Pseudolabrys taiwanensis: one gene and its partner. The protein of the gene in region 2 binds, or shares a complex with, the protein of the main gene of each other region. Links are inferred from orthologs where the notes say so. Each region holds a gene or a part of one and is shown on either strand. Other genes may lie near its edges.

Region 1 (4,298 bases), 2.6 Mb from region 2 along the record:
ACGAGACCGGCTCGCGATCGATGCGGCATTTGCGCGACGTCGAGCCGTCTTCGCCCGCCGGCGCATCGATGCCGGTGCCGAGCGTTGCAAGGCCGAGCATGCCTTCGATCTCGGCATTGATCGCCCAAGTGCCTCCGCCTTCCGAAAAAGCCAGCTCGTCCATGGTGGCGCGGCGCAGGCCGCGGCCGGGCGCGAGCATGGAGATAGCTTCGATCATATTGGTCTTGCCGGCGCCGTTCGCGCCGGTGAGCACCACGGGACCGGCGCGGTCGAGCCTCACCTGCGCGGCGTGATAGCTGCGGAAGTTGCTCAGCGTCAGGCGGCGGATGAAGGCAGCGGTCATTGGCTGTGCCGCGCCATAGGCCGCAGCCGACCCTCTCCCCTTGCGGGAGAGGGTGGCGCGCAGTCGAAGTCGGATTTATCCGACTTCGACCACTCTAAAGTGCCGAACTCGGCTATAGCCGAGTTCGGGCGCGCGCCGGGTGAGGGGTCAGTCCGTGCCATTCGTGAGACGCGCGAAAATGTCTTCCAAGACGGAATTGGGTGTCTGCAGAACTTCGTTATTCCAATAGCGAAGGACGCGAAATCCCTCGCGCGCAAAATGCCGATCCCGCTCTTGATCGCGTGGTGACGAGAAGTGCTGGCTGCCGTCAATTTCGATGATGATGCGGTGGTCGAAGCAAACGAAGTCGATGATGGAGCCATCCAGCGGTACTTGGCGACGGAACTTGAACCCTGCGAGTCTGCGGTCGCGCAGCAGCCGCCACATTCTGGCTTCGGCTTCGGTCGGAGCACGGCGCATCTGCCGCGCGAAGCTGCGGCTCTTCTTCGCCGTCGGACGATGGTGAAAGCCTGCTGGCACCGACCCCTCACCCGGCGCGCTATCGCGCGCCACCCTCTCCCGCAAGGGGAGAGGGTACCCGAGCAAGCGGCGACGGCGCTACACCCGCATCGGCATCAGCACGTAGAGCGCGCCCTTGGCGTCGCGGTCCTGGATCAGGGTCGGCGAGCCCGGATCGGCAAGCTTGAGCACGGCCACCTCGCCCTCGATCTGCGCGGCGATGTCGAGCAGGTAGCGCGAGTTGAAGCCGATATCGAGCGGCTCGGAATCGTAGTCGACCTCGAGCTCTTCGGTGGCGCTGCCTGAATCCGGATTGGTCACCGACAGCACCAGCCGTCCGCCGGTGATCGACAGCTTCACCGCGCGGCCGCGTTCGCTCGACACCGTCGAAACGCGGTCGACCGCCGCCTCGAAGTCCTTCTTGTCGACGACGAGGCTCTTGTCGTTGTTGACCGGGATGACGCGGCCGTAATCGGGGAAGGTGCCGTCGATCAGCTTCGAGGTGAGCACCACCGGGCCGATGGTGAAGCGGATCTTGCCGGCCGACAACTCGATGGCGATCTCGCCTTCGCCGCTGTCGATCAGGCGCTGCACTTCGCCCACGGTCTTGCGCGGGATGATGATGCCCGGCATGCCGGCCGCGCCCTCGGGCAGCGGCAATTCGCATTGCGCGAGGCGGTGGCCGTCGGTCGCCACCGCGCGCAAGGTCGCGGCATTGGCCGCGCCCGCCGCGTGCAGGTAGATGCCGTTGAGATAGTAGCGCGTCTCCTCGGTGGAGATCGCGAACTGGGTCTTGTCGATCAGCCGCTTGAGGTCGGCGGCCGGCAGTTTGAACGAATGCGTCATCTCGCCGGCGGCGAGATCGGGGAAGTCGCTCTCCGGCAGCGTCTGCAGCGTGAAGCGCGAACGTCCGGCGCGGATCGACAGCACGGCGCGGTCGCCGGACCCTTCGATGACGATCTGCGAGCCGTCCGGCAGCTTGCGCACGATGTCGTAGAACATATGCGCCGGCACGGTGGTCGAGCCGCCCGGCGTCACCTCGGCGGCGATGGTGTCGGTGACTTCGAGGTCGAGGTCGGTCGCCTTCAGGCTCAGGGCGCCCTTGTCGGCCTTGACCAGCACGTTGGCGAGAATTGGGATGGTGTTGCGCCGTTCGACCACGCGGTGGACGTGGCCCAGCGACTTCAACAGTTCAGCACGCTCGACAGTAACTTTCATGGAAGACCCGCTTAGGCGCCGGAATAAGCCCGGGAACGGGCGTGACACCAAGCCGGCCGCCCGCGGAATGCGGGCGCCGGGGGGCAAAGGTGGCAAGAGCGGGGCAAATGCGCAAGGGCGCGTTTTTGCTCCCCGCTCCTATCCCCAGGCGGTCCACAGGGCAGCGCCGCGGCTGTGGCCCCTGATCCGTCATCCTGAGGTGCGAGCGAAGCGAGCCTCGAAGGATGACGGGCACGGGCTGTCCCCCTTCGAGGGCCGCCTTGCGGCGGCCACCTCAGGGTGACGGTCAGACGTCGGTACGAGACCCCTTTTACTCCTGCAGCTGGCGCTTCAGGATCTCGATCTCCTCGGCGAGCGCGACGTCGTTGCCGACGAGGCCCTCGATCTTGCGCACCGCGTGCAGAACGGTGGTGTGGTCGCGGCCACCGAAGCGACGGCCGATCTCCGGCAGCGAGCGCAGGGTCAGCGTCTTGGCGAGATACATCGCCACCTGACGCGGGCGCACGACGTTGGCCGTACGGCGCGAGGACAACAGGTCGGAGCGGCTAACATTGTACTGCCGCGCGACGATGCGCTGGATGTCCTCGATCTTGACGCGCTTGGGTTCCTGCGGCCGGATCAGGTCGCGCACTTCGCGCTCGGCCATCTCCAGGGTCACCGGGTGACCGGTCAGCTTGTTGTGCGCCAGCAGGCGGTTGAGCGCGCCTTCGAGGTCGCGGCCGTTATGCGTGACGGTCTTGGCGATATACGACAGCACCGGCAGCGGCACGTCGAAGCTCGGATGATGCGCGCGGGCCGCGAGCACGCGGGCCTTGAGGATTTCCAGGCGAAGTTCTTCGCCGAGCGTGCCCATCTCGACCACGAGACCGCCGGCCAGACGCGAGCGCACGCGATCGTCGAGGCTTTCGAGATCGGACGGCGGCCGGTCGGAGGCGATGATGACCTGACGGCCGGCATCGATCAGCGCATTGAGCGTGTGGCAGAACTCGGCCTGCGTCGACTTGCCCTGCAGGAACTGCAAGTCGTCGATCACCAGCACGCCGATACCGCGAAGGGCTTCTTTGAACGCGAGTGCGGTCTGCGTGCGCAGCGCCGACACGAAGCCGTACATGAACTTCTCGGCGGTAAGATAGAGCACCTTGCGCTCGCCCGCCGCGTTGCCGGCCCAGGTGATGGCCTGCAGCAGATGCGTCTTGCCGAGGCCGACACCCGCATGGATGTAAAGCGGGTTGAACATCACGGGATCGTTGCGGCGCGCGATCGCCACCTGCTTGGCGGCGGCGTGCGCGAGCGTGTTCGAGCGGCCGACGACGAAGCTCTCGAAGGTGAGGCGCGGATCGAGCGGCGAGCCGCCCAGCGCATCGTGCATGCCCGGGTCGCCGACAGTCGACACCCGCCCATGACCGTTGCCGTTGATGCCGGCATAAGCGCCGCTGCCATTGCTGACGGCAGCCGGCATCGGCTCGGCTTTCTTCACCACAGGCGCGGCCGGCTTCAGCACGGCGGAGCGCACGATCAGTTCGATACGGCCGACTTCCGGCTGCTGCGCTTGCCAGCAGGCGAGCACGCGCTCGGCGTAGTGCGACTGGATCCAGCTCTTGAGGAAGCGGGTCGGAACCGAGAGGCGGACGCCGCCATCCTCGATGCCTTCCAGGTCCATGCGGGCAAACCAGCTCGAATAAACGTCGTCGCCGACTTCGGCGCGCAGACGTTCTTTGACTCGTGACCAGCTATCCTGATCCGCGTTCGACATTCTACCTGCTCTATCCGCTTCTATTGTTGAAATGAACTCGGGTGGCCCCGGCACAAGCGGCATACAGCCGCCGACACGCCGGATACGCGACGCAACTACTCACTCGATGATCTCTTTGGAGGCAACGGTACATGCAGCGGGCATCATGCCCGAGCTGACAGCGGCCGCGGTCGAGAGAGCCTTGCGTCTCAACCCGCGGGTGGGGAAACCGCTCCGCGGATGCCCCGGACACGCATCAGCGACAACGGCGTCAGGGAATCCACGTAGGAGGAGAATGACGGCACGACAGGACAACACGGACAAGCATCGAACACTTCGTGTCCAACGCGGTCGGACTTGGTCGCCGACACTGTCCCTGCATCTGTCATTGTCATCCCCCTCAAATGTTCTTCGGGCAATGGGGGCCCGGATCAGTTACGTGCTCAACTACACGGTAGTTGGATCAGTTCCTCAGTCTTCGCATCATCCATCAAGCTTACGTACGTC
Region 2 (5,988 bases):
GCGGCCGCCATGCGCTGCAGCGGCGAAGAGCAGACATGCATCGCGGTCTGCAACAAGGTCGCGATCAAGGCCAACCTGTCGGCATGCATCACCACGTGCGGCCAGCGTAGCGCCGTCTGCAAACGGACCGGCTGCTGGGACAACGGCACACAGCAATATTGCGGCCTGCAGCGGAACTAGCGTCGCCGGGCACTCGCCCGGAAGTACGCGTGCACCGCAATAATTTTTAGAATTCCGTCACCCGAATCGACTAGCTTCTTGGCTATGGCGGTTCGTACCTTACGGATCGATAGGTGTCAGTCGGGACCCACAGAACCCCGAATGCCCGCCTTGCGGCCGCCGATCAGCCCCTCCCTCTTACAGCACCTGTTGTACCCGCGCGCCCGCTCTCGGCCTTGTCCGAGTTCGGCGTTCGCGGGCTGTTGGCGTTTGCAACTCACCTTAAGTCCACCGAAAGGATCAGGCCCTTGGGTAAGAACCTCGCGAAGAAAAAGCGCCGTCATGAACGTATGCTTGGATCCGCGGAGATCATAAACTTTCAGGATAAATTCGAGACCGAGCGTTCCCTGCCGCCGATCAGGGCGCTCAACCCTACCCAGGCCGACTACCTCGACGCTCTTCGCAGGTCGCCCCAGGTCATCGTTCTCGGGCCCGCGGGCACCGGCAAGACCTGGGTCGCCGCGACCCATGCCGCCGACCTCTACCGCAACCGCCGCATCGACCGGATCATCCTGACGCGGCCGAATGTCCCATGCGGCCGCTCCCTCGGCTTCTTCCCAGGCTCGTTGCAGGACAAGTTCGCGCCCTGGGCCGTCCCGGTAACCGATGCGATCAAGGACCGTATCGGCAAGGCGGCCTTCGACATCGCGCTGAAGAACGGCTCGATCGAGATGGTGCCGTTCGAAGTGATGCGCGGACGCTCGTGGAAGAATTCCTTCGTGCTGCTCGACGAGGCGCAGAACTGCACGCCGGCGGAGATCAAGACCTTCCTCACCCGCATCGGCGACGACTGCACCGTCGTCATCAACGGCGACGTCAGCCAGTGCGACCTCGCCGCCGACAGCGGCCTGCGCGTGGTGATCGACATGATCGCGCGCCAGAACCTGCCCGTGCCGGTGGTCTCGTTCACGCACGAGGACATCGTGCGCTCCGGCATCTGCGCGATGTGGGTGCAGGCCTTCGAGGAGGCAAAGATTTAGGCTGTCACCGGCCGATACCGTTATTTGATACAATTTCCGGAGGGCAGCGGCCCTCCGGAGGTTGAACATGACGCCGTGACGGGCGATATGGCTGGTTGAAGCCCGTCACGAGGAGAATCAATGGCTGCCTTCAGTACCCCCGATATCGAGCAGCGTCGCCGCGATGCTGCTGCCGTCAAGAAAGCGATGCTCGAGAAGTTCCGTGCCGCTGCCGTCGATCCGGCGGTGGAAGAGCAGCGCGCCAAGCGCCAGGCCATTCACGAAGCCCGCTTGGCTCGCCAGGCCGTCCGTGATGCCGAGAAGAAGGCCCGCGAGGCTGAACTCGCCCGTCTGGCCGCCATCGAAGCCGAACGTGCCGAGGTCGCCCGCCGTGAAGCCGAGGCGTTGGAAGCGATGATTGCCGCCGAGAAGGCGGAAGCCGAAACGCGCCTGCTGGCTGAGCAGAAGGCTGCACGCGATGCGCGTTACGCTGCCCGCAAGGCCGCCAAAAAAGTGCGTCGCCGCGGTTACTGAGTGGTAGGTTCCGTCAGGAACCGAGGGCGGGCCTTGGCGTTGTTGGGGGCGAACAAAAACGTCCCGGCAAACCGGAACCCGCCCAATGACCGCTCAACAGTATCTTCTCAGCCAAGCAGAACATTGCCGCCGCAGCGCCACCGACCAAGCCGATCCCTTCGTCGCTGAAGCCCTGCGTCAGCTGGCCGAAGAGTTCGAGCGCAAGGCCGAACACGAGCCGCCACGGCCGTCGATGCGGCCTATGTAGAACGCTATTGCGATCGTCCGTTCTTCCCGCCACAACTGCGCCGTCTTGACGCGGGGTGGGTATGCGGGCGATCGGTACGTGGAGCGCGAGCTTGGCCGCGACGGCGGTGGTTGGCGCGGGCTCGTATCTGTGGCTCGACCGGCCGGTCGCACAGATGGCCTACGCCTACCACGCGTATCAGGGCACCTTCGCGACACTGACTTACATCCCGGAGCCGCTCGCGCCGCTGGCTTGTGTTGCGTTCTTCGCTGCAGGGTTGTGGGTGTTGAGCGGACGCCCGCTCGCGCATGTCGGTACCGTCGCTGTGCTGACCAGCATCAGCGTGCTGGTGACGGAGATCACGAAGAGCGAACTCAAATACGTGTTCGGCCGAACCTGGCCCGAGACCTTCGTGCAGAACAATCCGTCCTTCATCCGCGACGGCGTCTACGGTTTCAACTTCTTCCATGGCGGCGCTGGCTACGGCTCCTTCCCCTCCGGCCACACCGCAGCGATCTGCGCACTGGTCTCGGTGCCGTGGATCATGCTGCCGAAGGGGCGACCGCTTTACGCGCTGGCCGTCGCGGCGGTCGTGGTTGGGCTGATCGGCGCCGATTTCCATTTCATTAGCGACATGATCGCGGGCGCCTTCCTCGGCACTTCGATCGGCTGGATGACGGTCGCCTTCTGGCGCCTGAAGGCTTGAGCGATTACGCCCGCGCGGTGTCGCTGAGCGCGCCGAAGACGTTGAACACCAGCGGTTTGCGCTCGAGATTGTAGATTTCGACGTCGCGCGCCGCGCGATTGACCTTGTCCCAGGTCTCGGCCACCGCCGCCAAACGCCGCTTATCTTGCGTTGCGTCCGTCAGCCGCGACGACAGCCAATCGTTCACCAGGTCCATGAAGGTTTCGAGCGTCGCCGGATCGGTGCCGCCGAGCGCATCGCCGAGCGCGTGCAGCGCGCGCGGATCCGGATTCGGCAACTGCGCGATAAGGTCGAGCACGCGCTGGCGCAGACCGAGCGCTGCGCCGTCGAGCAGCGCAAGCGTGCGCGCGACGCTGCCGCCCGCCGCGCGCGCCGCTTCCAAGAGTTCGGGGTCGTCCGCGCTGCGCCCGCCGGCCGCCGCTGCGGCGGCGACCACATCGGCTTCGTCGAGCGGCCGCAGCAACAGGCGCCGGCAGCGCGAGCGGATGGTGGCCAGCACGCGGCCCGGCGCGTGGCTCACCAGGAGAAGCAATGTGCGCGCCGGCGGCTCCTCCAGCACTTTCAACAGCGCATTGGCGCCTTCGCGCTGGAGATCGTCGACCGAGTCGACGATCGCGATGCGCCAGCCGCCCTCGCCCGCGGTCGAGCCGAAGAACGACACCGTGCGCCGGACGTCATCGACACGGATCACCGTGTACAGCTTGCCGGTCTGCTCGTTGATCACGCGCTCGAGCGCGAGCAAGTCGCCTTGCGCCTGTGCGGCAATGCGATGCGCGACCGGATTGTCGGGATCGACGGCGAGCGAAGTCGCATTCTGCACCTCGGCCGCCTGCGGATCGGGATGCGCCAGCACGAAGCGCGCGAAGCGGTAAGCGAGCGTCGCCTTGCCAATGCCGGGCGGGCCGCCGATCAGCCAGGCATGCGGCACGCGGCCGCTCTTATAGGCATCGAGCAGCGCGCGCTCGGCGTCGGCGTGGCCGAACAGGACATTGGTCGCGCGCGGATGCGGCAGGTCGTCGTCGCTCGCTTCGCTCACGGCGTGACCGCCTCGGCCGTGGGCCGATCGAGCGCGGCGCCAAAGCGCTGCTGCACGGTGGTCCAGATGCGTTCGGCCACCACCTCGCGCGGCGCGCGGCCGTCGATCACGATGATGCGCTTGGGCTCACGATCGGCGAGCGCGCGGTAAGCACTGCGCAGATGCTCGTGGAATTCGACTGACTCCGCCTCGAAGCGATCGGCACCTGCATTGCCGCGCCGCGTCTTGGCGCGCGCGAGCCCGACCGGCGCCGGCACGTCGAGCATGAAGGTCAACTCGGGAAAGCACCCCCCGACCGTGACGCGCTCGAGCCCGCGGATCAGCTTGGCGTCGACCTTGCCGAGCACCCCTTGATACACGCGGGTGGAGTCGATGAAGCGGTCGCAGATCACCCATTTGCCCGCTTCCAAGGCCGGGCGGATGGTGCTTTTGACGTGATCGTCACGGGCCGCGGCGAACAGGATCGCCTCGGTCTCGGCGCCGAGCGGCTTGGCGATGCCGGAGAGGATGATGTGGCGGATCACCTCGGCGCCGGGCGAGCCGCCCGGCTCGCGCGTCAGCACCACCTCGACGCCGCGCGCCTTCAGCTGCGCCGCGAGCGTCGCGGCATGGGTGGACTTGCCGCTGCCCTCCCCGCCTTCGAAGGTGATGAAATGTCCGCGCATTCAGACTCCCGTCATTCCGGGGCGCGAGCACAGCGAGCGAACCCGGAATCCAGCAATATGTTCTCTCCTTATGGCCGGATTCCGGGTCCGGCCCGGAGCCTGCCATCGGGCCACGCTTCGCGCGGACCCGTTGGGGCCGTCCCGGAATGACAACACAATCATAACCGCTCCGCCCCCGAGCGGAACAGGGCGATGACCAACTCGGTCACCGCATCCAGGGCCCGTTGCGACAGCGAGCCCTTGGCGACGCTCTCGGTCGCCTTCAAAGGCTGCGTAAGCACGAGCTTGTCGTTGCGCCAGACTTTCAGGCTGCCGATCTGCTGACCGGCGGTGACGGGCGCCGGCACCGGCCCGGTATAAGCAATGCGCGCGATCAGCTTATCGCCACCGGCCTTCGGCATCATCACCTTGACCGCGCCGGTCGCGACCAGCGGCACGCGGCCAGACGCGCCGCCATAGACCTTGGCCGCGCCGATCTCCTGGCCGTCGGCGAACAGCAGGCGCTGCTCGAAGCTCTTGAAGCCCCACTCGAGGAGCTTCTTGGCTTCCTCGGCGCGCTCCTTCGGCGTCTTGAGGCCGTTGACCACGACGATGAGCCGCAGATCGTTCTGCACCGCGGAGCCGACCAGACCGTAGCCCGCGTCCTTGGTGAAACCGGTCTTGAGGCCATCGGCGCCGATGCCCATCGGCAAAAGCGGGTTGCGGTTGTGCTGGCGGATCTTGTTCCAGGTGAATTCCGGCTCGCCGAAATACTTGTAGAACTCGGGATAGTTCAGGATGATTTCGCGCGCGAGTGTCGCGAGTTCGCGCGTCGTCACCTTGGTGCCGGGATCGGGCAAGCCGTTCGAATTGGTGAAGACCGACTGCGTCAAACCGATTTGCCGCGCACGCTGCGTCATCTTGGCGGCGAACTCGGCCTCGCTACCGGCAATGGCTTCGGCAAGCACGATGCAGGCGTCGTTGGCCGATTGGATCGCGAGCCCCTTGAGCAGATCGTCGACGCTGACGCGGCTATGCAGCGCCGCGAACATGGTCGAGGTGCCGGAGGGCGCCCCGCCCTTGCGCCAGGCGTTCTCGCTGACCGGATATTCGTCGGTGAGCTTGATGCGGCCTTCCTTGATCTCGTGGAAGACGTATTCGGCCGTCATCAGCTTGGCGAGCGAGGCGGGAAAGATGAGTTTGTCGGGATCGCGCTCGTAAAGCACGCCGCCGTTCTCGGCGTCGATCAGGATCGCATGCGGCGCCGTGATCTGCGGCTCGTCCTTCTTCGGCTGGGCGGTCGCATCGCGGCCGCGCTGGGCCAGCACCGGGCTCGCCAGCAGACCGGCCGTCACCAGCGCCGCAACAGCCACGCGTGCGATCTTCAAGCCAAGGGCCATCGTCAAATGCTCATATCGCCGGAAGCGATCGCGCCCGGCGGGGACAATGGCAATGATGTGGCGAAAAAATGCGGCTCAGTAAAGGCCGCGGCCGCTCATAAAGCCGCTGCGGCTCTCGACGGCCGGCGCTGCATAGGCCGAGGTCGGCGCCGCCATACGCTCCGCCGGCACCGAATCGACGGAGCGGGTCGAGGCCAGCGCGAAATCCGGGTTGGTGCGGGCCGGCACGGCGGCGGCGGTCACCGTCCGATGCTCGCTCTCGTC

What was found.
Region 1: the proteins of DW352_RS05065 (region 2) and dnaN are in contact, whole or in part, in a cryo-EM structure (PDB 8GIZ), measured with the Escherichia coli proteins. The link is inferred for Pseudolabrys taiwanensis from one-to-one orthologs.

What each region holds. Positions count from the first base shown.
Region 1 is NZ_CP031417.1:3,671,157-3,675,454, reverse strand. What follows is about bases 1-2,779. They hold dnaN (DNA polymerase III subunit beta), read right to left. Parts: upstream 2,060-2,779; coding sequence 941-2,059; downstream 1-940. Other genes in these bases: dnaA (chromosomal replication initiator protein DnaA), read right to left, coding at 2,370-2,779; DW352_RS17430 (endonuclease domain-containing protein), read right to left, coding at 491-862; recF (DNA replication/repair protein RecF), read right to left, coding at 1-343. Outside these bases: more of dnaA, read right to left, coding at 2,780-3,812. UniProt on the Escherichia coli protein: Confers DNA tethering and processivity to DNA polymerases and other proteins. Acts as a clamp, forming a ring around DNA (a reaction catalyzed by the clamp-loading complex) which diffuses in an ATP-independent manner freely and bidirectionally along dsDNA.
Region 2 is NZ_CP031417.1:1,067,313-1,073,300, forward strand. The notes cover bases 1,665-4,614. They hold DW352_RS05065 (DNA polymerase III subunit delta'), read right to left. Parts: upstream 3,681-4,614; coding sequence 2,649-3,680; downstream 1,665-2,648. Other genes in these bases: DW352_RS05055 (DUF6481 family protein), read left to right, coding at 1,665-1,712; DW352_RS26690 (hypothetical protein), read left to right, coding at 1,798-1,959; DW352_RS05060 (phosphatase PAP2 family protein), read left to right, coding at 2,021-2,644; tmk (dTMP kinase), read right to left, coding at 3,677-4,345; DW352_RS05075 (D-alanyl-D-alanine carboxypeptidase family protein), read right to left, coding at 4,504-4,614. Outside these bases: DW352_RS05045 (hypothetical protein), read left to right, coding at 1-180; DW352_RS05050 (PhoH family protein), read left to right, coding at 510-1,199; more of DW352_RS05055, read left to right, coding at 1,320-1,664; more of DW352_RS05075, read right to left, coding at 4,615-5,724; DW352_RS05080 (septal ring lytic transglycosylase RlpA family protein), read right to left, coding at 5,800-5,988. UniProt on the Escherichia coli protein: Part of the beta sliding clamp loading complex, which hydrolyzes ATP to load the beta clamp onto primed DNA to form the DNA replication pre-initiation complex.